Regions from separate parts of the Citrifermentans bremense genome, predicted to be linked through region 3. Evidence: riboswitches for the same ligand, from Rfam matches in the RefSeq annotation. Region 3 holds a riboswitch; each other region holds the start of a gene.
What was found. A riboswitch is a leader RNA that binds a small molecule or an ion and turns the genes downstream of it on or off. The one in region 3 is predicted to bind molybdenum cofactor.
Positions count from the first base shown of each region.

Region 1: it holds a riboswitch for molybdenum cofactor, as region 3 does, so the genes downstream of both, GEOBRER4_RS08280 (aldehyde ferredoxin oxidoreductase C-terminal domain-containing protein) here and GEOBRER4_RS04080 (hypothetical protein) in region 3, are expected to answer to the same signal.
Region 2: it holds a riboswitch for molybdenum cofactor, as region 3 does, so the genes downstream of both, GEOBRER4_RS14050 (aldehyde ferredoxin oxidoreductase family protein) here and GEOBRER4_RS04080 (hypothetical protein) in region 3, are expected to answer to the same signal.

Region 1 is NZ_AP023213.1:1,857,796-1,865,383, reverse strand. It holds gene trsM (DVU_1556 family methyltransferase) at 1-278, opposite strand, end outside; gene GEOBRER4_RS08290 (DVU_1557 family redox protein) at 299-793, opposite strand; gene GEOBRER4_RS08285 (4Fe-4S dicluster domain-containing protein) at 861-1,394, opposite strand; gene GEOBRER4_RS08280 (aldehyde ferredoxin oxidoreductase C-terminal domain-containing protein) at 1,381-3,351, opposite strand; molybdenum cofactor riboswitch at 3,806-3,926, opposite strand; molybdenum cofactor riboswitch at 4,033-4,154, opposite strand; gene GEOBRER4_RS08275 (MarR family winged helix-turn-helix transcriptional regulator) at 4,560-4,988, shown strand; gene GEOBRER4_RS08270 (TolC family protein) at 5,002-6,267, shown strand; gene GEOBRER4_RS08265 (HlyD family secretion protein) at 6,319-7,419, shown strand; gene GEOBRER4_RS08260 (DHA2 family efflux MFS transporter permease subunit) at 7,510-7,588, shown strand, end outside.
Region 2 is NZ_AP023213.1:3,218,772-3,226,359, reverse strand. It holds gene ahcY (adenosylhomocysteinase) at 1-888, shown strand, start outside; gene moaC (cyclic pyranopterin monophosphate synthase MoaC) at 1,256-1,732, opposite strand; gene GEOBRER4_RS14065 (molybdopterin molybdotransferase MoeA) at 1,756-2,979, opposite strand; gene GEOBRER4_RS14060 (HesA/MoeB/ThiF family protein) at 3,057-3,911, opposite strand; gene GEOBRER4_RS14055 (MoaD/ThiS family protein) at 3,913-4,137, opposite strand; gene GEOBRER4_RS14050 (aldehyde ferredoxin oxidoreductase family protein) at 4,214-5,944, opposite strand; molybdenum cofactor riboswitch at 5,975-6,096, opposite strand; gene GEOBRER4_RS14045 (iron-containing alcohol dehydrogenase) at 6,142-7,305, opposite strand.
Region 3 is NZ_AP023213.1:951,308-958,895, forward strand. It holds gene GEOBRER4_RS04070 (ABC transporter substrate binding protein) at 1-528, opposite strand, end outside; gene GEOBRER4_RS04075 (DUF1003 domain-containing protein) at 722-1,306, shown strand; molybdenum cofactor riboswitch at 1,365-1,484, shown strand; gene GEOBRER4_RS04080 (hypothetical protein) at 1,588-2,328, shown strand; gene GEOBRER4_RS04085 (hypothetical protein) at 2,332-2,538, shown strand; gene GEOBRER4_RS04090 (ABC transporter ATP-binding protein) at 2,596-3,954, shown strand; gene GEOBRER4_RS04095 (energy-coupling factor transporter transmembrane component T family protein) at 3,941-4,735, shown strand; gene GEOBRER4_RS04100 (hypothetical protein) at 4,732-5,286, shown strand; gene GEOBRER4_RS04105 (energy transducer TonB) at 5,289-6,089, shown strand; gene GEOBRER4_RS04110 (fibronectin type III domain-containing protein) at 6,138-7,094, shown strand; gene GEOBRER4_RS04115 (TonB-dependent receptor) at 7,207-7,588, shown strand, end outside.

The DNA.
Region 1 (7,588 bases), 910 kb from region 3:
TCCGCCCGGCCGTAGACGAGTCGAGCGGTTTCCAGTCTCGTGGCAGCCACCGCAAGAAGCGTCAGTGAAGCGTCGACCCCTACCAGCCTGAAAAGGCGGCTCCGTTCAAGGTGCTGCAGGGTTCCTCCAGCGCCGCAGCCTATATCGGCGACCACAGAGCCCGCTGGAAGATTGCAGACCTCCAACGCCCTATCGGTCAGCAGTGGGCCTCCGGGACGCAGGCATTGCCCCACGGCGTCATGAATCTCCTTCCAGTCAAAAGCAGCATCGTGCATCATTGTCACCTTCCCGGCGGTCGCTACTTGTCTTCCAGCGCCTGCTCTGCCTCAGCCACTTTGCCTATAGCCAGTTCCTCGTCAATGAGTATGAATCCGCAGCCCGAGCAGGCCGGAAGATTGATGGGGAATATAGACTGCATGTACTGAAGCCTGACTGTTTGAACTTCGAGGGGAGTCCGGCACTGGTCGCAATGCCAGTCGCTCCCGGCTCCGGACTTGACCCATTCTTTCGTGCTTCCGCTCGACTTCAGCACCATCCTGTGCGAATAGGCGGTGAAGACACGAAAGACCTCACCGTTCTGGCTGTACTCCACCCAATAGGTGACCGATTTTGGGCGGTAGAAGGCGAGAGCACGGCCAGTGCCACGGTGGACCAGTTTCTTCCCGGTCGCCTCGGCGTGATGGATGACTCTTTGCACGTCGCCTCTCTGGATCAGGCGATCCTCCAAAAGGCGCTCACCCTCATCGGAGACATCTAAAACAATCTGCTCATAAGAGTTCATAGGTTCTTTCATCCAGATGCATCTCCCCCCGGCGTTAGCCGGGGGGCTCGTGTTGTATTAACGGTTCTGCAACCCGAAGCTATCCCTTCTTTGCCATGCGGGTGACGGTGTCTATTACCGTTTGCAACCCATGTTTCTTTGCGAATTGTTCGAGGCCGATCTCCATCTGGGTCATATTCGGTTTTTCCTCTTCCACTTCCTCTTCGCGTTCCTCATAGCTCAGGGCGTCGACCAGACACCACTTGACGCAGATCGGCTCATCTTCGCCATCGCACATGTCGCACTTGAGAGGAAGGCCGGAGTCAGGTTCCTTGAACAGGTCCCTTGCCGGGCAGGAAGCCCTGCAGGAATCGCACTCCCGGTATTCCTTGCCGTCGATTATGTACTTGTTTCTCCCCATGCACTCGGCTTCGGTATACTCGCCGGCGAAAACGGGAAGCCAGATGTCCCCCAGCCGGTCGGTGATGATCTGGATGCGGGACCGTCCCGGATTGTTACTGCTGTAGGGCGGAACCGCGTGGAAAGCCGAGCACATCACCTCACAGGTCCGACAACCGTTGCACTTGTCCGCATTGACAGTGATAGTTCTGATCTTTTTCTTAATTTTCGCCATTTTTCAGTATCCCCCTCATTTCCAAATCGTTAGCGACGTAGCCCAGACCCAGCTCTTCCAGCTTTTCTCTAGTGGGAATACCGTCTTCGTTCCATCCCTTGTATTTGTAATAGGTCGACAACAGTTCTTCTTCCAGTTCCGGGAATCTCTTTTTCCAGTGATCCTGTGGCGGCTTCTCGTCGGCCCTTCTGATCCCTTTCCTGTTGTTGTATGCCCTGTGGAGGTTCCGGTTCCTGTTGGCGATTTCTTTCAGCCCATCCTCGTCCAGGTCCATTCCGGTCGCGGCAGAGATCAATTTGGGGTAGTTGTGAATGTGGTAGGGAGGTTTCAGGCAGAACGACGACATGCCGCAGCACATACCTACCGCATCGTCGATGTTGTGCATCATCTCCATCCAGTCGACGATTTCGGAGCACATGTCAGGCGTCGGATAATAAGGGATCGACTTTTCTCCCCTCAGTTCCCAGTCCAGCACATACTGCTTGAACCCTTCGTGGGGAATCTGGGGCCAATCCCTTACGAACTCCTCTCTCTGCTCCATGGTCGGAAAAGCAGACTGGGGCCACTGCCCTTCCATCTGGGTGATGCTTATCTTCTCGTTGGTGGAGTACATGAGGAAATAGAGCGGATCCAGCGTTCCGAGCTTGACCGGGAGCTGCTCGTGCTTCTTGATGGTGTTGTGATCGAAGGCCTCGGCGCCGTTGCCGATCTTGCGGGCGGCGAAATAGACGCCGTCAGCCAGCACGTCGCCGATTCCTTCCCGCCGCACGACCCTGTCGAGGAGCCAGAAGAATCTCCCCTCCTTATCCGACGGGCAGCCGGCGAAGTCCTTGTCCGTCAGGATGCCGGCTTCATAAAGTTCAACGGCGAAGGCCAGAATTTGGGGAGTAGAGAAGGAGTCGACGCCATACTCAGTGGCGCGTTGAAGTATTTTCCAGGAAAAGTCCAAGTCATCGACGTAGGCCGCCATTGCATAGGTGAGTTTCCCGAAGCACTTCGCCATGTATCTCGGCGTGTCTTTGTGGGATATCAGAGCCCCGCAATGCGTGGGACAGTTAAAGCAGCTTATCAACCGCTTTACCGCGGCGTGCTGTGACTTCGACCAGGACTCGTCGATTTCTTCGGTCCAGAAGTCTCTTCTCCGGGTGCGTGCATTGCCCCAGGCAAAGTTCTCTGTGTGCCACTTTTCGTCCGTGTGCAGCATCTCCTGCGGAGACCCGATGCCGGACAAGATGGTCATCACGTCCTTGATGGGGTTGGCCCATCTGTACTTGATGTAGTCCGTCACCCCCTTCATCTGTTCCATAAACTCATCTGGCCGGGCGAGATAGATGTCCTTTGTCCCGCGAACGGCAATTGCCTTTATCTTCTTGTCTCCCATGACAGCGCCGCCGCCGAGCCTGCTGGCGCTCGACCTGGACTGCTCGATGGAAGCCGTGAAGACGCGGTTCTCCCCGGCAAGGCCGATGGCTGCGACCTGGGCTTTGGGCAGATTCAGTTCTTTGCGGATGAGTTCCTGAGTTTCAACAGCGCCTCGCCCCTGCAGATGCGAGGCGTCGCGTATCTCCACCTTGTCGTTGTTGATGTACAGGTACACCCAGTTGGGTGACTTGTTCTTGAAGATCACCTTGTCATAGCCGGCGTATTTGAGTTCAGCTGCGAAAAATCCCCCCATCATCGGGTACGCCAAGGTTCCAGACTGCGGCGAAACGAAGGTGACGACAGAACGGTTGGCACTGAAAGCAGGCGTAGCGTTTAAAAGACCGGTGCTGAAGATAAGGTGATTTTCAGGGTCAAAGGCCTTAACCTCTGGCGGGACCCTGTCCCAGTGTTCCTTGATGCTGGTACCCAACCCGCCAAGATGAAGTTGCATCAGCTTGGGGTCGGTCGCTACACGCTCGATATTTCCCGTCGCCAGGTCGATTTCCAGATAGTATCCTGCCTCTGCATATCTCATTTTTACCTCTCTTTAAATGTTCACATTCCATGTCTTGATGTCGGTTTTATCTACCAATGCGCTCGTATCGTCCCTCCTTGGACTCTCCGCGTTTCATTCACCCTCTTCCACCCGGAGGCAGGTCCTGACTGAATGCTGGCAAAAGCCTCCGCACGGTTCATTGATGCTGATTCCCTGCCTGCAAAGATTTTGTTCCATCACCTTAGGGTCGACCGCCACCCGATCTATGTTTCCTGTCATGATGTCTACTTCGAGATAACATCCAGCCTCTGTGTATTTCATTTTCCTTTCCTCCTCCCTGTTTTTTGATTTGGTGATCAGCCAATGATGTCGATCTTTGCTGTTGCGTCTGTTGATAGTCGCCAGCGACCGGCGCCCGGTGAGCGAGGTTGGACGCCTCCTACGAAAAAAGGGGCATCTCTGGATAGAGAGGCCCCTTTACGGTCCGGACGCACTCCGGCCGTTGGGGTCTCCTTTGCAAAAGGGAGGCACCGCCGTTTCCAGCGATACCCATAGGCCGGCCCGCCCTGAGGGAGATCCCTTTTAGGCGCCACGGCTCGGAGACTGCTTTTCTGATTTTTGTGGCAGCAAACCCGCCCTCGCTGCGGGTGCGGCTTCTAGTACAACAAACGCAAAAGGGGCGTCTCTGGATAGAGAGGCCCCTTGACGGCTCCGGACGCACTCCGGCCGTTGGGGTCTCCTTTGCAAAAGGGAGGCACCGCCGTTTCCAGCGATACCCGTAGGCCGGCCCGCCCTGAGGGGAAATCCCTTTTAGGCGCCACGGCTCGGAGACTGTTGTTTAGATTTTTCCGCCGCTAAATAAGCTTCCGGGACAGTTACACGACCCTGAGCAGAAGACAGCGTTCCTTGCGGTTCCGGCTCCTGCCGGGTTCACCGCTACAATTTGGGTAAAAAGGTACTTTAATACCATAATGGTGTCAAGCAAAAACAGGAGGGTATAGGAAGATTCGCAGAGGTAAAGATAATGGTCGCACGATATGAGTCTTTCCTACTGGATCAGCATAGACGGTACTGCAACAGAAGCAGCACTGTGCCTGCCAGATATATTGACAGCATACTGATTATATGCATAATGGCACACCTGCCGCGCAGGGCTGTGGTATACTGCCGTTTTTTGCAGCTGCTATAACAGCAACACCGCATCGCTTGCGCGCCGGGGTAACCGCTTCGAGAGAAGGGGGCTTTACATGCCAGCAAGAACACCGATCGAGATAGAGAAGACTCTGGGGTTTCTCCTGTCGAAGGCCTATCAGCGCGCCAGCCTCATCTTCAAGGAGCACTTCGACGATTACGATTTAACTCCGCAGCAATTCGGCCTCTTGGGTTTTCTGTGGCGCGAGGACGGCCTGAGCCAGTCTGTGCTCTCGGCCAGGAGCCAGATCGACAGGACCACCATGGGGGGGCTGATCGACAGGCTGGAAAAGGAGGGGCTCGTGGCAAGGCAGGCGGACCCGGACGACCGCCGCGCCTATCGCATCTGCCTCACGGAAAAGGGGAAGGCGCTGCAGCCGGAACTTACGCCGCTGGCGCTGAAAGCCCAGCGGAAGCTGGTAGCCAAACTGACCCCTGAAGAACAGGAAACCTTGAAGTCGCTGTTGGAAAAGATCCGCAGCTGATCCTGGAGCTTTCATGCGAAGAGCGTTGATCATACTGGCATTGATGGCCCTCACTGGAACAGGCGCGGCAAGGGCCGAGACCCTCACGCTGAAGGAGTGCCTGAACAAGGCGGCTGCCAGCAGCAGGGGACTCAAGGCGAACACCCATGATGTCGCGATCGCCCAGGAACAGATCGCCATCGCCCGCAGCGCAAGGCTCCCCCGGGTGGACCTGCAGGCAGGCTACACCGCCCAGCTTGACGCACAGGCCGTGAAATTCGGCAACGTCGTCCAGGAAACCCAGGATCCCCGCTACCCCTTCCTGAACCTCAGCATCTACAACACCCTGTACGATTTCGGCCGCACCGGCGCGCGCGAGGCGAGAGCCCGTCTGCAGCGCGATGCGGCGCAGTTCTCCCACTCGGGCCAGGAGCAGGACCTGTTCCTGGAGGTGGTGCGCGCCTACTTCGGCATCCTCGCCGCGGATAAGCTGGTCGGCGCAGCCAACGACGAGGTGGTCCAGATGACCGCCCACCAGAAGACGGCGCAGGCGCTGTTCGAGGAGGGTGTGGTGACGCGAAACGACCTCTTGCAGGCCGAGGTGCGCGTGGCTTCCAGCAGGCAGAACCTTTACAGCGCCCTGAACCAGGTCCAAAACGGCTGGCTCTACCTGAACTACCTCACCGGCGCCCCGGCCGGTTACCGCGCCGACCTCCAGGAACAGACGGACATCCCCCCCCTTCCCGACGAGCAGGCGGCACCGGACCTCTCCAGGCGCGGCGAAATCTCGGCCCTCAGGGCCGTGGTCAGTGCTGACGAACAGACCGTCAAAGAGGCAAAAAGCGATTACTACCCCGAGATCTTCGCGAAGTTCGGCCTGGACTACCTGGACAACAGCAAGGTCCGCGAACAGACCATCTATGCGGCCACGCTCGGGCTCAAGGTGAACCTCTTCGACGGTGCCGCCAAGGAAGCGAGGATCCGCCAGGCGGTCGAATCGCGGGCAAGGGACGAGGAGCGGATGAGGGACCTGGAGGACCGGGTCAGGCTCGAACTCTCCACGGCCCAAAACGACATGAAGGTCGCGCTCACAAGGCTCCAGGTCGCCGAGAAGGCGATAGCCCAGGGGGTGGAAAACCTACGCATCACCCGCGACCGCTATCAGGAAAAAGTAGGCACCGCCACCGAGGTCATCGACGCACAGACCCTCCTCACCCAGACCAGGACCGACTACTTTCGCAGCGTCTTCGATCTGCAGGTTGCCGCCGCCCGCGTGAAAAGGGCGACCGGAGAGCTTTGATCACCGGGCAGCAGTTATCCACGACAAGCAACTTTCTTGAGGTTCATATAAATGGCTGAACATACGACCGAGACTACCGAAAATAACGGGGCAAATCCGGCGCCGACTGGCGAGCGGAAGGGCCTGAACAAGAAGCAGCGCGGCGGCATCGTCCTCCTTGTGATCGTCATAATCGGGGCCCTTTTGGGTGTGCACCGGTGGGTCCGGAGCAAGACCCACATCGAAACGGACAACGCGTTCATCGAGTCGCATGTCCACTCCATCGCCAGTCGTGTTCCGGGGCTGGTGCAGCGGGTAGCGGTGGTGGACAACCAGTTCGTGCACAAGGGCGACCTGCTGGTCGAACTTGACCCGTCCGACTACCGGGCGCGCGAGGGAAGCGCTTCGGCTTCCGTGGAAATGGCCAAGAACGAGACCTCAGGCGACTACGCGCAGGTGGAGAGCGCACGGGCCAACGTCGGTTTGGCAACTGCCCGGCTGGAGCAGGCAAACCTGGACCTGAGACGGGCCGAGGCGCTTTTCGCCAAGGAAGTTATTCCCCGCGAGCAGCTGGACCGGCAGCGCACGGCACACCGGGTCGCGCAGATGCAGCTCAAGGAGGCGCAGGAGGCGGAAAAAAAGGCGAAGGCCATGATCGGCATTTCCGGCACCGGCTCCAAGGATGCCAGGGTCGCCGAGAAGCAGGCTGAACTTGAGACCGCACGCCTGAACCTCTCCTATACCCGCATCGTCGCCCCCAGCGACGGCTTCGTGACCAGGAAGGGGGTAGAGCCGGGAAACTACGTGCAGCCGGGCCAGGCGCTCATGGCCGTGGTTGCGCTGGAGGGGGCATGGATCACGGCGAACTACAAGGAAAGCCAGCTGGCTAAGGTGCGGCCGGGTCAGCGCGTCGAGTTCACCGTGGACACCTACCCGGGACGGAAATTCACAGGGAAGGTCGAAAGCATAATGGCTGGAACCGGGGCAGCCTTCTCGCTGCTGCCACCCGAAAACGCCACGGGGAACTACGTCAAGGTGACCCAGAGGATCCCGATCCGGATCGCCATCGACCGCGGCAGCGATCCCGAGCACCTGTTGCGGGTCGGGATGAGCGTGGTCCCCACCATCCTCACCGGCCAGAGCTTCGGCGACGTGGTCGGTTTCGGCCGCTGAACAGATGCGTTACCGAACCGTTTCCTGAGATCCCTCGACACACCTTTTCTCCCTGACGCTGCGAGTTGAAGGACACCCCCTGGCGGCCCCATGAAAAGCGCTGAAGAAAAGAACGTAAACAAGTGGCTCATCACCATCACCGTGATGCTGCCGGCCATCATGGAGATCG
Region 2 (7,588 bases), 2.2 Mb from region 3:
CTGGAGACCGAACCCGGCTGGTACTCCAAGACCGCGGCCTGCATCAAGGGAGTCACCGAAGAGACCACCACCGGCGTGCACCGCCTCTACCAGATGCACGAGAAAGGGAAGCTCAAGTTCCCCGCCATCAACGTGAACGACTCGGTGACCAAGTCCAAGTTCGACAACATCTACGGTTGCCGCGAGTCTCTCATGGACGGCATCAAGCGCGCAACCGACGTCATGGTGGCGGGGAAGGTCGCGGTCATTTGCGGCTACGGCGACGTGGGCAAGGGGTGCGCCCAGGCAATGCGCGGGCTGCAGGCCCAGGTATGGGTGACCGAGGTCGACCCGATCTGCGCGCTTCAGGCGGCTATGGAAGGGTACAAGGTTGTCACCATGGAGTGGGCCGCCGACAAGGCCGACATCTTCGTGACCACCACCGGCAACATCGACGTCATCACGCATGACCACATGAAGGCGATGAAGCACAATGCCATCGTCTGCAACATCGGCCACTTCGACAACGAGATCGAGGTCGCGAAGCTGAAGCAGTACCAGTGGGAGAACATCAAGCCCCAGGTGGATCACGTCATCTTCCCGGACGGCAAGCGCATCATCCTGCTGGCGGAAGGTCGCCTGGTGAACCTTGGCTGTGCCACCGGTCACCCCTCCTACGTCATGTCCTCCTCGTTCGCCAACCAGACCCTGGCGCAGATGGAGATCTTCTGCAACCCCGGCAAGTACCCGGTCGGCGTCTACACCCTTCCGAAGGAACTGGACGAGAAGGTGGCGCGCCTGCAGCTGAAGACCTTGGGCGCCATGCTGACCGAGCTCACCGACGCGCAGGCAGACTACATCGGAGTGAAGAAGGAAGGCCCGTACAAGTCGGAGCACTACAGGTACTAAGAAGCGGCGACAGGTCCCCTCACACTAACCCTCTCCCTGGAGGAGAGGGGATTGTGGCCGTATGTAGCAGCAGATCAAGCATCATCACGAAAAAGGAAAGGGCGCCTGGTTTCAACCGGCGCCCTTTCTCATTTTTTTACTGCTCTTTCTTCTCTTTCTCCCCCCGGTCCCCGGGGGCGCACGATGGCGACATTCAAGTCTGGACCCCAAGCTTGGGGAGGATGTAGCGCTGCAGCACTACCCAGAAAATAAAGAAGCCGACCAGCATCAATAGTTCGTTCATGTCGGGTTCACCTCCTGAGATGCAGGCACTATATCGCATATTCAGTAAAAGGTATATAGCAAATGAGACATGAATCCACGCCGGTTACGGCTCGCCGCGGCGGTAGGTACCGCTTTTGCCCCCTTCCTTGAACATCAGCACCACCTCTGCTATCGCTATCGACTTGTCGCTCCCCTTGCACATGTCGTACACGGTGAGCGCCGCGACCGAGGCGGCGGTCATCGCTTCCATCTCGACGCCGGTCCGCTCGAACGCCCGCACCGTCGCCTCTATCATCAGCTCGCCGGTGACCGGGTCGGGCCGGAACTCAACGGCGGCGTGGTGGATTGCCAAGGGGTGGGAGAGGGGAATCAGGTCGGGGGTCTTCTTGGCGGCGGCGATGCCGGCCAGCCGGGCCACGCCCAGGACGTCCCCCTTGGCGACCGATCCTTCCAGGATGGCGGCCAAGGTCGCCGGTTTCAGCAGTACCCGGGCCTGGGCGGTCGCGGTCCTCAGCGTGCACTGCTTTCCGCTCACGTCTACCATGATGGCCTGCCCCTGCTCGTCGAAGTGGTTGAACATGGTTTCTCCTTTTATGCCTGCGGCTAAGAAGTCGTTTCCGGCACCAGTTCCACGTCCCTCAGGAGGACCAGGTCGACCTCGCTTCCCGCCGCGACGAAGGTGGCCCCGGAGGGGAGGGCGGCGAGCGCGTCGCACCTGGTCATGGTGCTCAGTATCGCGGTGTGCTGGTCCCCGGCGCAGTAGGCGACGTAGCGCCCATGCCTTTTCTTGACGGTGACCCGGATAAAGTGGGTCTTCCCTTGCTTCTTGTGTGCATCCTCCGCGAGGATCCCCTTCACGAAGGGGCGCACCACTTTCCGGTACCCCATCATCTTCAAGAGCGCCGGTTTTACCAGGAGCTCGAAGGTGACCATGGTGGAGACGGGGTTGCCCGGGAGCGAGAAGACGGGCCTTCCGTCCTTCAGGGCGAACGCGGTCGGGCCGCCCGGCTTCATGGCGACCTTCCAGAACTGCTCCTGCGCCCCCAGCTCCGCCAGAACTTCCCGTACCAGGTCACGGTCTCCAGCCGATACCCCGGCGGAGGTGATCAGGGCGTCGCACAAAAATCCCTGCTCTATCTTCTCCCGATGGCTTTCGATGTCGTCTTTGGCGATGCCGAGAAGCACCGGCTCGGCTCCCGCCTCGCGCACGGCAGCGGCAAGCGAGAGGGCGTTGGTGTTGATCACCCGCCCGGGGGCAGGGGGCTCGCCTAGTTCAACAAGCTCGTCGCCGGTGGAAAGGATCGCCACGCGGGCCTTGCGGTACACCGGGACCAGAGCCTGTCCCATGGCCGCCAGCATGCCGATCTCTGCCGGGCGCACCGTGGTTCCTGCCTCGATGATGGGTGCTCCAGCCGCGACGTCAGAGCCTTGGTGCCGGACATGCTGCCGCGGCTGCACTTTCTGCCGGATCACCACCTGGTCGCCGTTTTCTTCGGTTTCCTCGATAGGGACGACGGCGTTGCATCCCGGGGGAATGGGGGCGCCGGTCATGATCCGCACTGCGCACCCAGGCTCCGCAGCGGCCGGCCCGTCAGCGCCTGCCGGCAGGAAACCGGTGACGCAAAGCTCCGCTGGAACCTGGCTGCAATCGGCCGCGCGCACGGCGAAGCCGTCCATGGCAGAGTTGTCGAACTGGGGCAGGTCCCAGGGGGCGATTACGTCCCGTCTCACCACCCGGCCCACGGCCTCCAGGAGGGGAACCATCTCCTCTCCCAACTGGTGCACGTTGGCCAGTATGATATCGCGTGCTTCTTCAAAGCTTGGCATGTTACACCTCGCAGTTTCTACGATGGACTCGGCGCCTTGCAACCGCGGCTAGAACGCCCGCCCTACGCAGTACACCATTATGCAGCGACGACCAATTCGACGGAAGGCACCTTGGGGTATGAGATCTCGTGGAACTCCATCTCGAGAAGGTCGATGCTCAGCTTGCGGTCGCGCAAAAGCTCTCCCTTGCCGAGGAGGATCTTGCATGCCTCAGCCACCTCCAGGCTTGCCACTACGGCCGGGGTGAATGCGGGGTTTCCCAGTTGCTGCTCGATCCCTTTTCCCGCCACCCAGTGGCGGTAGATGCTCTGCACGGTGGTGTCGCCGGGGAGCTGCGTTGCCACGTGGCCATACCAGCCGCCGATGGCGCCGTGGACCATCGGTATCCCCGCCAAGGTGCAAAACTCGGCCAGCTCCAGCCGGTACGATATGCTGTCCAGGGCGTCGATCGCCACCAGCGAGCCGGCGAGCTGTTCGAACCCGTTGGCGAGGCAGAAATAATCTTGAACGGGGGTAACGGTGACGGCGGGGTTGATCTCCGCCACACGGTCTACGGCGGCATCGACCTTGGCCTTGCCAAGCGTCGCCGGCGTGGAGAGGATCTGGCGGTTCAGGTTGTGCTCCTCGAAGACGTCGGGGTCTATGGCAACGATGTGGCCGACGCCTATGCGCGCCAGCTCCTCGATGACGTACCCGCCGAGCCCCCCGCAGCCGATCACTGCCACGCGGCTGCGGAACAGCTTCAACTGCTCCTCGATCGAGATCATGTTCCGGTTGCGCTGGTAGCGCGCGGGGAAGATCCCGTTTTCCAGGGCCAGTGCTTCGACTTCGTGGTACCTCAACCCGAACTGGGCCGCGGCTTGGCTCTGCGCGTTCCAGGAGAGCATACCCGCTTGGGCGGAATCCTTGAGAAAGGTAAGTGCTTTCAGCATTTCAGCCTCCTCCTACCAGCGGGAACAGGGACAGGGTGTCCTGGTCGGCGAGCTTGGAGTCGAGTTCCCCGTGCCTGCCGTTCAGCATGACGATACCGATCTCCTCTTCGGTAAGCCCAAGGCTCAGCACCACGGCCCGCACCTCGGTCCCATCCGGGAGTTCCTGCTCGGCCACCTTGAACCTGCCGTTTCTAAATGTCGCGAAAAGCTTGAGCGTGATTCTCATGTGGCACCTGCGAATTCGTGGGTAGAAACGAAAAAGCCCGGCGTGACTTGCGTCACGCCGGGGAGTGGCGCGTTTTTTAGAAGTTCCAGAACTCGTCGAGTTCCGCGTCGGTGAAGTCCCATACCGCGTTGTGCGGCGCCACCGGCTCGGTTTTGAAGAAGTCCGGCAGGCGGTCGTGCACGTTGGTGAGCCCCGCTTCCTGGTTGAACTTGCGCTCGAGCTTCAGGACATGCTTGCCCAGGTTGGTGACGTCGTCGCCGGTAAGGGCGATGTCGAAGCGGGCGTTGATCATGTCGATCAGGGCCGGGAGGCACTCCGGGATGTCCAGGGCCGGGAAGGCCACGAAGATGCACATGCCGGTGGAGTCGACCGCAGCGGTCGCGATCTGCAGGTTGCGGGAAAGCTCGACCTGGCCGTCCTTCTTGAGCGGATCGACGTAGCCGCCGACGTTCAGGATGTTGGTGGCGATGGTGTAGCCGGAGGTGTGGTCGGCGCCCATGGTGCTGGTCGCGTAGGTGACGCCGATACCCTTGACGGAGCGCGGGTCGTAGGCCGGGATTCCCTGGTTCTTCACGACCGGTACGCGGGTGACGCCGTAGGTGCGGCCGACGGAGCCGGCGCCGCCACCCAGGATGCGGCCCAGGGCGGTCCCTTTGCCGATCTCTTCGGTCAGAAGGCGCAGCATTTCCTTGGAGTCGCCCCAGTTGAGGATGCCGGCTTCCATGGCGACGCCGAACATGACGGCGGTCTCGATGGAGTCGATCCCGATGTCGTCCATCAGGTTGTCGGCACGGGCGATGTCGTCCAGGTTGTCGATGCAGCAGTCGGCACCAAGGCCCCAGATGGTCTCGTACTCGAAACCGGAGGTGACGTACTTGCCGTCCTTGTCGTTGTAGACCTGGGAGCACTGGATGATGCACCCTGCGTGGCAGCCGTGCTTCACCTTACCGCCGCGTGCCGCGATGGTGTCGTGCATGGTCTCGCCGGAAATCTTGTCGTGCCCTTCGAACTGGCCGACGGTGAAGTTCCTGGTCGGCAGGCCGCCTGCTTCGTTCAGGATGTTGACGAGGACGTTGGTGCCGTAGGTCGGCAGGCCTTCGCCGGAAACCGGGTGGTCGAGAAGCGCCTTGGAGAAGGCCCTTGCCGCGGTCTTGAATTTCTCCGGATCGGCGATGGTCACGGGTTTCGCGCCCTCACCGTCGATGGAGATGAATTTGATCTGCTTGGAGCCCATGACTGCGCCCAGGCCGCCACGGCCGTGGCTGCGGATCTTGCTGTCCGGGTCCTTCACGGAGATGTTAGCCGCGGTCATCTTAAGCTCGCCGGCGATGCCGATGGTGAGGACGCCGGTCTTCTTGCCCAGGCGCTGCTCAACTGCATCGATGACGGCGAAGTTGCCGGCGCCGAGAAGTTCTTTCTCCTCGTTGATGGTGACGCCGTTGATCCCCACGGCGAGGTTGTACCAGGTGCCGGATTTCGGCGCGCCTTCGATGATGAGGGCCTTGATGCCGAGTTTAGCCAACATCTGTGCCGCGGTGCCGCCGGCGTTGGACTCCTTGATGCCGCCGGTAAGGGGGCTCTTGGCGCCTGCGGAGAGGCGGCCGGAGTTAGCTGCAGCGGTGCCGGTCAGAAGGCCCGGCGCGAAGCAAAGAACGTTCTGCGCGGAAAGCGCATGGCAGGTCGGCGGCACTTCAGCGGCCACGATGGTGGAGGTAAGCGCGCGGCCGCCAAGGCCTGCCCAGGCTGCCGGAACTTCTTCGATCTTGGTGGTGAGGTCGGTCATGTTGACGCGAAATATCTTATCCATGCTTTTCAAGCTCCCTATTAATTAGTTTCCGGCATCGGTGCCGGCGCTCCTTTCCAAGAGGGAGGCTCCGCCGTTTCCAGCGAAACCCGTTGGCCTGGCTCCGTGAGGGTGATCCCTTTTAGGCTGCGCATGGCTCGGAGGATAATGACCCCTCCCCGGTGAAGGGGAGGGGAGGTTTGCTGCGATGCTGCTGTCTCTTACATTGCGTCCTTGAAGATCTGGACAACCTGCTCGAGGGTTGCCTTGCGCGGGTTGGTGAACTGGCAGGCGTCTTTCTTCGCGTTCTCAGCCATGATGGTCAGGTCCTCTTCCTTGACGTTGAGGGCCTTGAGGCCGGTTGGGATGCCGATGGAAGCGGAGAGGGTGCGGATCCTGTCGATTGCCTTCTGGCCTGCTTCGGTCACGGAGAGGCCGTCGACGTTCTCGCCGAGTGCCTTCGCGATGTCAGCGAAACGCTTCGGGCAGGCGATCAGGTTGTACTGGCTGACGGCCGGGAGCAGGATCGCGTTGCAGACGCCGTGCGGCAGGTTGTAGAAGCCGCCCAGCTGGTGAGCCATGGAGTGAACGTAGCCAAGCGATGCGTTGTTGAACGCCATGCCTGCCAGGTACTCGGCGTAAGCCATCTTGTCGCGCGCCTCGAGGTCTTCGCCGTTGGCGACTGCCTTGGAGAGGTACTCAGCGATCAGCTCGATTGCCTTGATGGCGCAAGCGTCGGTGATCGGGGTGGCGATGGTGGACACGTACGCCTCGACGGCGTGGGTCAGTGCGTCCATGCCGGTTGCCGCGGTCAGTGCTGCCGGCTTGCCGACCATGAGCAGCGGGTCGTTGATCGCGACGTTCGGGGTGCAGCGCCAGTCGACGATCGCCATCTTAACGTGGGTGTCGGTGTTGGTGATGATGCAGAAACGGGTCATTTCGGACGCGGTGCCTGCGGTGGTGTTGATTGCCACGAATGCCGGCATGGGCTTGGTGGTTTTGTTCACGCCTTCGAGGTCGCGGATGTGGCCGCCGTTGCCGATGACCATGCCGATGCCCTTGGCGCAGTCGTGGGAGGAACCGCCGCCCAGGGAGATGATCGCGTCGCAGCCGTTGTCCTGGTACACCTTGACGCCGTCATGCACGTTGAGGTCGGTCGGGTTGGGCTCTGCGCCGTCGAAGATGACTGCGGAAACACCAGCTTCTTCAACCTGGGACTTGATCTTGTCGGCAACGCCCATGGCCGAGAGGCCCTTGTCGGTAACGATCAGCGCCTTGGATGCGCCCAGCGCCTTGATCTGGCCACCGGTCTCTTTAGCGGAACCAATACCCATCAGTGATACTGTCGGAATGTAGAAACCGTACGTCTGCTCTCCTAATGCCATTTGTCTTTCCCCCTGTTGTTGTGTCCGGATTTCAAGCCCGGTTGTTTAACCATTGAGTAGGTCCATGTTGCATACACTGTCCTAAAACGGTTTTCTAGGTTATCGCAAACCCCATACCAGAATTTGCCAGAGCCGCATTTTTTTCGGCATCTGTTATTTTTTTGCCAGATACCGTATACTTAACCCGCACCATGTTTACACCACTTCTACCCCCGGTTTTCCGGCTCGCTCTGAAAAGTAACAGATGTCGTGTTCCATTATGGAGCGATTGCTCCGTTGTGGC
Region 3 (7,588 bases):
GTGGAGCCTGAAGATCAGCTCCAGCGTGTCCGCAAAGCTCGGGGTCTCGTCTATCCCCGAAAAGTCCGGGCGGTCCTTGATGCGACCTGCGTCGAAATCGTTGGTGCCGCAAAAGACCACGGGGGTGTTGCCGAAGAGCCGGTCACGGTGCTTCTCCACGACGTTGAAGGCATAGTCGTCGGTGGCGACGATTAAATCGAACTGTTTTTTCTGGAACTTGAAGTTGAGTGTATCCAGCACCCGGCGGTCATACTCCGGACCGCTGTAGTTCTTGGAGTCAAGGTACTCGATGGTGATTTCTGCGGCGGGGTAGGTTTTGCGGAGGGTCTCGCTGAAGCCGGCGATGATGCCGTCCGACCCCTTGTACCCGGCGTGATATGAGTTGATCAGCAGGATCTTCTTGTGCTGCAGCGCCTCCGGCCCTGCACCGGTTTTAGAGGACGCCGGTACCGCAAGCACCGGAAACAGCAGACAGGAGAGCAGCAGGCAGGAGAGCAGAAGGAAGGGGAGGCGTTGGAACATTTTCATACTCTCTGTTGTCTCCGTTCAAAAGGGTATGACTGTCAAAAAAGGACGCGGTTCCGGCACTATACACGATCTGGCGCTTTTGTAAAAGGTTTTCGGGCGGTTGAACTGCTGAGCCTCAAGGGGAGATTGGCTTGCTATAATGTGCTGATGCAAAAAAGCATTGGATTCCAGACCCGCGGTTCGGGAGGGGATGATGAGCAAGAAGGAACAAGAGCGCAAGGCGACGACGGAGGGGGAAGAGGCGATGGCCGCCGTGGTGAACCGCAACATCGCCGCGCTGCTGGAGAGGCGCCAGGCCGAGGAGCGGAAAAAGCCCGTGCAGGAGCGGGTCGCCGATGCCATAACCTCTTTCACCGGAAGCATGACCTTCGTCTATATCCACGTGCTCCTGTTCAGCGGTTGGATTCTGATCAACGTGTCGTGGCTCCCCATTTTGCGTCCCTTCGACCCATCGCTCGTCATCCTCGCCATGGTGGCCTCGGTCGAGGCGATCTTTCTCTCCACCTTCGTTCTCATCAGCCAGAACCGGATGCAGGCATTGGCCGACCGGCGCGCGGAACTGAACCTCCACATAGATCTGCTGGCTGAGCACGAGGTGACCAGGATCATCACCCTTTTGACCGCCATCGGGGAGCGCCTTGGGGTGGAGGAGTCGAGGAACCCGGAGCTGGAGGAGCTTGCCAGGGACGTGCAGCCGGAAAAGGTCCTCGACACCATGGACCAGGTGGAGCAGGAGACGGCGGAAAAGGCGCCGCTTGGCACGGAAGAAGAAAAATGACCGCCTTCGAAAAAATCGTTAGCGTATACCGTTTTCCTGTGTTATTCCACTGGGCCAAATTTATCGAACTCTCCGAGCTCTGCCGCCTACCGGGTCTTTTCCCCATGGCGCCGAGCCAACGGGTGTCGCTGGAAACGGCGGCGCCTCTCTTTTGGAAAGGAGAGCCTTGAAGCAGTACCGGTAATTATTCCGGTTGCTTACGGCCTCTTTCCATCTTCGGAACGGGGCATTTTTTTGTCCACCGTTGTATACCTGTGGTTATAGCGAATGGGAGTGCAGGCATGCGGATATTGATAGCCATAGACGATACCGACAACCTGGAGAGCCGGGGGACCGGGGAGATCGCTTCCCTGATCGCGGACGGGTTGGAGCAGCGGGGATGGGGCTCGTGCAGCTTCGTCACCAGGCACCAGCTCTTTGTCCACCCGGACATCCCGTACACTTCGCACAACAGCGCCATGTGCTTTTACGCCGAAATCGGCGAGGGGGCCCTGGCGCCGGTGACGGAGTTCGTATCGGATTTCCTCGGGCGGGAGTCCGCGCCGGGGTCCGATCCCGGCCTCTGCGTGGTCGTGCCGGAGCGCGTGACGTCGGAAGACGAGCTGATGGCCTTCGGGCGGCGGGCGAAGCGTGAAGTGATCACCATGGACGAGGCCTACGGCCTCGCCCGGCGGCTCGGGGTGCACCTCTCCCAGCACGGAGGGACCGGGCAGGGGGTGATCGGCGCGCTGGCGGGGGCCGGGCTTCGTCTCTGGGGGAACGACGGGCGGCTCAAGGGGGCGCTGGAGTTCGCGCAGCCGTGCCCGACGCTGAGGGTCGCGGAGCTGCTGCAGCATCCCCTGGTGGATGCGGTCCGCTGCGCCGACGGCGGTGCCCCGCACGAGGATGACCTGGTCTCGATAGGCGAGAAGCCGAAGACGGTGCTTTTGGGCGGGAGCTCGGTGTTGCTGGTCTCTCCGCTTGATGACGCGTCTGCGGCCCGCTGGCAGACGCTGCACAGAAAGCGGCTCAGGGGGTACTGACCGATGTGGCGCACCGATGCCATGGGGGGAAGGGAATTTCTTCACGGAAGGGACGCGTGGCAGGCAGCTGCCCGGGCGGCCGAGGAGTGCGCCGCCTTTGCCGCCGACGTCGACGAGGAGCTGGTCGCCGAGGAGGAGCGCTCCTGCTACAACTGCCGCTTTCGGCGCTGGAGCGCCACGTCCTTTAACTGCCTGAAGGAGCGCGTTTAAGCGCCTGCCAGGCGACAAGGAGGCTTTCTGGATCATGTTTTTCTCAGAGTCGAGGGCCTGGGCTACACCCACCGGGGGGCTTGCGAACCGGCACTGTCGGGAATTTCCTGCAGCGTAGGCCAGGGTGAGTTCGTGGCCCTTACCGGCAACTCCGGAAGCGGCAAGAGCACCCTTTTGCTCGCCCTAGCCGGGCTCTTGCAGGAAGGCTCACTCGATGGGAGCGTCTCCCTTTTCATCGCTTCGGATGCCGCAGCCATGCGCCGGGAGGTCGGCATCGTCTTCCAGAACCCGGAAGCGCAGATGCTTTGCGACACTGTGGCGGAAGAGGTGGCTTTCGGGCCGGAGAACCTCTGCCTGCCGCCGGACGAGGTGGCCTTGCGGGTGAAGAAGGCGCTGCGGGCGGTACTTTTGGAAGGTGAGGAGGGGCGCAGCACGGAGCGGTTTTCCGCGGGGCAAAAACAGCGGCTTTGCATCGCCTCGGTGCTCTCGATGCAACCCTCGCTGCTGCTTCTGGACGAGCCGAGCGCCCAGCTCGATGTCCGGGGAAAGCTGGAGCTTTACGCCACCCTGTCGGAATTGAAGCGGAAAGGGCACACCATCATAATGGCGGAACACGACCCGCGTCCTTTCGCTTCCCTCATCGACCGGTACCTGACTCTGGACCGCGGCAAGCTGGTGGGCGACGGAACCTCACCCCCCGCCCCGGTACACTACCGGCCGAAGTCATGGCTGCTCCCCTACTGCACCTCCCTTTACGGGACAAGGCCCATACTCGACGTTTCCGGGCTCTCGCTCTCCTACCCGGAAACCGGGGAGGTGCTCAAGGGGGTGGATCTCAGGGTAAACCGCGGCCAGCGGGTGCACCTTTTCGGCGGCAACGGCGCCGGCAAGTCGAGCTTTTTGCGCTGCCTGGCCGGAACGCTTCGCCCCGACGGCGGCAACGTCCGGATCGCCGGGATGCAGAACCCCCGTGCCGGAACGCTAACCGGGAAGGTGGGGATGCTGTTCCAGAACCCGACGCGCCAGCTCTTCACCGAGAGCGTCTGGCACGAGGTCGCCTTCACCATGCAGCGGCTGGGGTGGGACCGTGAGGAGATCGACCGCATCGTCGCCGAGACCCTCTCCTTCTGCGGCATCGCGCACCTGGCGCAGCGGGCCCCTCTTACCCTCTCCTATGGAGAACAGCACCGCGTCGCCCTCGCCGCGGCGATGGCGCCGCGCCCGTCGCTGCTTTTATTGGACGAACCGTTTGCCGGGCTCGATTTCCCGCAGCGCCTGAGCCTCCTCTCGATCCTGGGGAGGATGCCGGTCAGGTACGACACCACCGTCCTGATCGCCTCTCATGACGGGCTCCCCGACCCGCGCTGGGCCGACTGCAGCTTCGTGCTGGAAGGGGGGACGATTGCCGCAAAGTAACGCCAACCCACGCAGGTCGCTTAGAAGCTGTGACTACGCCTGCCAGTTCACCTGCCACGACTCGGCGGTACACCGGATGGGGGCGGGGTGGAAGATCGTGCTGGGGATGGTGCTGAGCTTCCTTGCCGCCGGGGTACGTGCCCCGGGGATGCTGGCCCTTCTGGTCGCGGCGACCCTGATCTACTACTTCGCCGCCCGCCTGACCCTGGGGGATTTGTGGCGCGACATCCGCCTGTTCGCCTTTCAGGCGGCGCTGGTGATCCCGCTTTACTGCCTGCTCGAAGGGCCCGCTAAGGGGCTTTGGCCCGGGGTGAGGATCTCTTCCCAGATCATCCTCTTCTACCTCCCCGGCGCCGTTTTCCTGCGTACCACCCGCACGGTCGACGCCATGAAGGGGCTGCGCAGGGTGGTCCCCTACCGGCTCTCCTTCCTGGTGTTCGTCAGCATCAGGTTCGTGCCGCTTTTTTTGCGCGAGCTGGAGGAGATCATGGTGGCCCAGCAGTTGCGCGGCGCGCGCCTTGCGCCGCGCCAGCTTGCCGACCCGCGCAACTGGCCCGACCTGTTCCACTGCCTGCTGCTCCCTCTCATGGTGCGGGCGTTGAGGATGGCGGACGAAGTCTCCCGTTCAGCCGAGGCGCGCGCTTTCGGGTTGAAGCGGGAAAGGACTTTTCTCGACACATCGAGGCTCCACGAGCCTTTGCCACCGGAGCCCGCAGCACCCCTCGTCCCGGCAGGGAGCGCTGCCGGGGAACACGAACCTTACAGGAGAAAAATCGCATGATGGAAAACAACCAGCAACGGGTCTACCTCTGGAGCCGCTTCACTCTGCGCGAGGCGGTCCTCCTCTGTTTTTGCGCCACCCTCATCATCCTCACCAGGGCGGGGCTGCGGCTGCACCTCCATCTGCCGGGGCACGTGATGTTCTTCACCATGTTCTTCTTCCTGCTGGCGCGCGGTTTCGTCCCCAAGGTGGGGGCTGCGACGCTGGTCGGGCTGATCACGAGCCTGGCGAGCATCCTGCTCGGCATGGGGGCGGGGGGAGCCATGGTGCTGGTCAAGTTCCTGCTTCCTGCCCTCGTGGTCGAGTTGGCGGGCTTCGTCGCCCCCGCCTTCGTCACCAGCATGATCGCCTGCGCTGTGGTCGGGGTGCTCGCCTCCCTGGTCCGCGCCATGGCGAACACGGGTGTGGAGTGGCTCCTCGGCATGGACGAAGAGATCATGCTGAAAAAGGCGATGATCGCCGCGCTCCTTAACGGCGCCTGGGGAGGGATGGGGGCGCTTGCCGTCCCCTCGATCATACGCCGGCTCCGCGTCAACGGGCTCATCGAGTAGCGATGGCACGGCTTCGCCCCGCACTGGTCTTTTCGCTGCTGCTGCACTTGGCCCTGGCGGGTCTGGTGGCGGGCCTGTTACGCCGGCAGCCGCCCCGCGGCCAGGCGCCAGCCGACCCGGTGGTTGCCTACCTCGACCTTCGCGGGGACAAACAGGTGGAAAGCGGGGCAGCGCCGAGCCGGCCGGCGGCACCAATAGCCGCGGCGCAACCGGCTCGACATCCGCTACTTCTGCCGGCGGCGGAAAATAAGGGAACTGCGCCGCGCCCGGCTGCAGCGACCGTGCCGGTTCCCCCTGCGGCAGTTTCTCCTCCCCCCTCTGTGGCCGCCCACACCGGGCGTGCCGCCGCGGAAACGAGGCAAACATCGAGCGGGGGGGAGGGGGCGGCGGGAGCCCGGGCGAATGCCGACAACAGGGGAGCCTTATTGCCGCAGGCCGGGATGGAGCGGCAGTCCAGGGGACAAGCCGTCGCCGGCTCCGAACCAGGGGGTGAGCGGCGCGGCGCCTACCTGGCCCTGGTGAAAAAGCTGATCGAGGCCCGCAAGGAGTACCCTCTCGCGGCGCGCAAATCCGGAATCGAGGGGAGCTGCCAGCGCCGGTTCCGGCTGGGGCGGGACGGTGCCTTGAAGCGGGTCGAAACATCCAGTTCCTGCGGTCACCCCTTCCTGGATGCGGCGGCGACAAGGGCCATCACCGCTGTGGGGAGTTTTCCCCCTCCGCCGGAGGGGATCGGGGGGGACGAACCTTTCAGCGTCACCATCACCTTCACCCTAGCCAGGGGTGACACGAAGAGTTTTCGTTAGCCCGGGCGCGCCCGGGCCCATTTCAGTGAGAAGAAGGAGAAAAGAAGAATGAAACAAAGAAGGATATTCTCGGCCTTGTTGCCGGCCGTGCTGCTGGCGCTGTTCATCTTTGCCCTTGCCGGATGCGGCGGCGGGAGCGCGTCCACCTCTACGCCGCCCCCCGCCAAGGTCGCCGGGGTCGCCGCCACCTCCGGCGACGGTCAGGCAAGCCTTACCTGGGACGCCGCAGGGGATGCGGTTTCTTACAACGTCTACTACTCGGCCAGCGCCGGCGTCACCGCGGCCACCGGGACCAAGGTTGCCGGGGCCGCCAGCGGCGGGACCATCTCCGGTCTCCAAAACGGCACCACGTATTACTTCGTGGTCACCGGGGTCAACGCCGCAGGCGAGAGCGTGCTGTCGGACGAAAAGCCGGTGACCCCCTTGCCACCGCTGCCCGCGAAGGTGCTGGGCTTCAACCCCGTCGGCAGCGACGGCGAGGTCATCCTTACCTGGACCGCGGATCCCGCTGCCACCTCCTACAACGTCTACTGGAGCACCACCGCAGGAACCGCAGCGACCAGCGGCAACAAGCTCGCCAATTTCACCAGCGGCCAGGCGCTTACCGGGCTCACCAACGGGCAGACCTATTATTTCGTGGTCAAGGCCGAGAACCTTGCCGGTGAGGGGCCGGCCTCGAACGAGAAACCGGCCACTCCGGCGGCCGCTCTTCAGCCTCCGGTGAGCCCGAACAACGTCGTGCTGACCGCCGGGGTCGGCCAGGTCACCGTTTCCTGGGCGGAGCCTTCCCTTGCCGATTCGTACAACGTCTATTACCTGTTGTCCCCCACCCAGCCGACTACCGCGACCGTGATCGGCACCGGCACCAAGCTCACCAGCACCAACTCGCCGCTGGTGGTCCAGGGGCTGACCACCGGCGCCAACTATTGGTTCAGCGTCACGGCGGTGAACGCCGCCGGAGTGAGCGGCGGGCAGACGAACCCGAAGAAGGCAGTCCCCCTGTAACTTCGGGAGGGGGGGCTGTCACCACCTGAAGCCCCCCTTATTTTCTTCCCCCATCGGGGCGGAAAACGAAGGAAGACGGCCATTAACATTATCTTTTTGAAGGTCCTGAACTATGAATTCGAAGACAGCAGCGTCCTTTCTGGCCGGCGCGCTTTTTCTCCTGGCGCAGCATGCGCCGTCGGTGCAGGCGGAGGAGCTTTCCGGGATCTACACCCTCGGCGAGGTGGTGGTTTCCGGGGGCGGCGCGGAACAAGGGGTGCAGGCAACCGAGACGGTGCACACGGTAAGCTCGGAGGAGATCCGGGCCAGCGGCGCGAAGACGCTTGACGAGGCGATACGCCTCCTTCCCGGCGTCAACGTCAGGACCGGAGCCGAGGGGGTGCCGCGCATCGACATCCGAGGCTTCCGTACCCGGCACGTTCTTCTGCTTTTGGACGGGGTCCCTATGAACTCCTCGTTCGACATGCAGTTCGATCCCACCAGCATCCCCACGG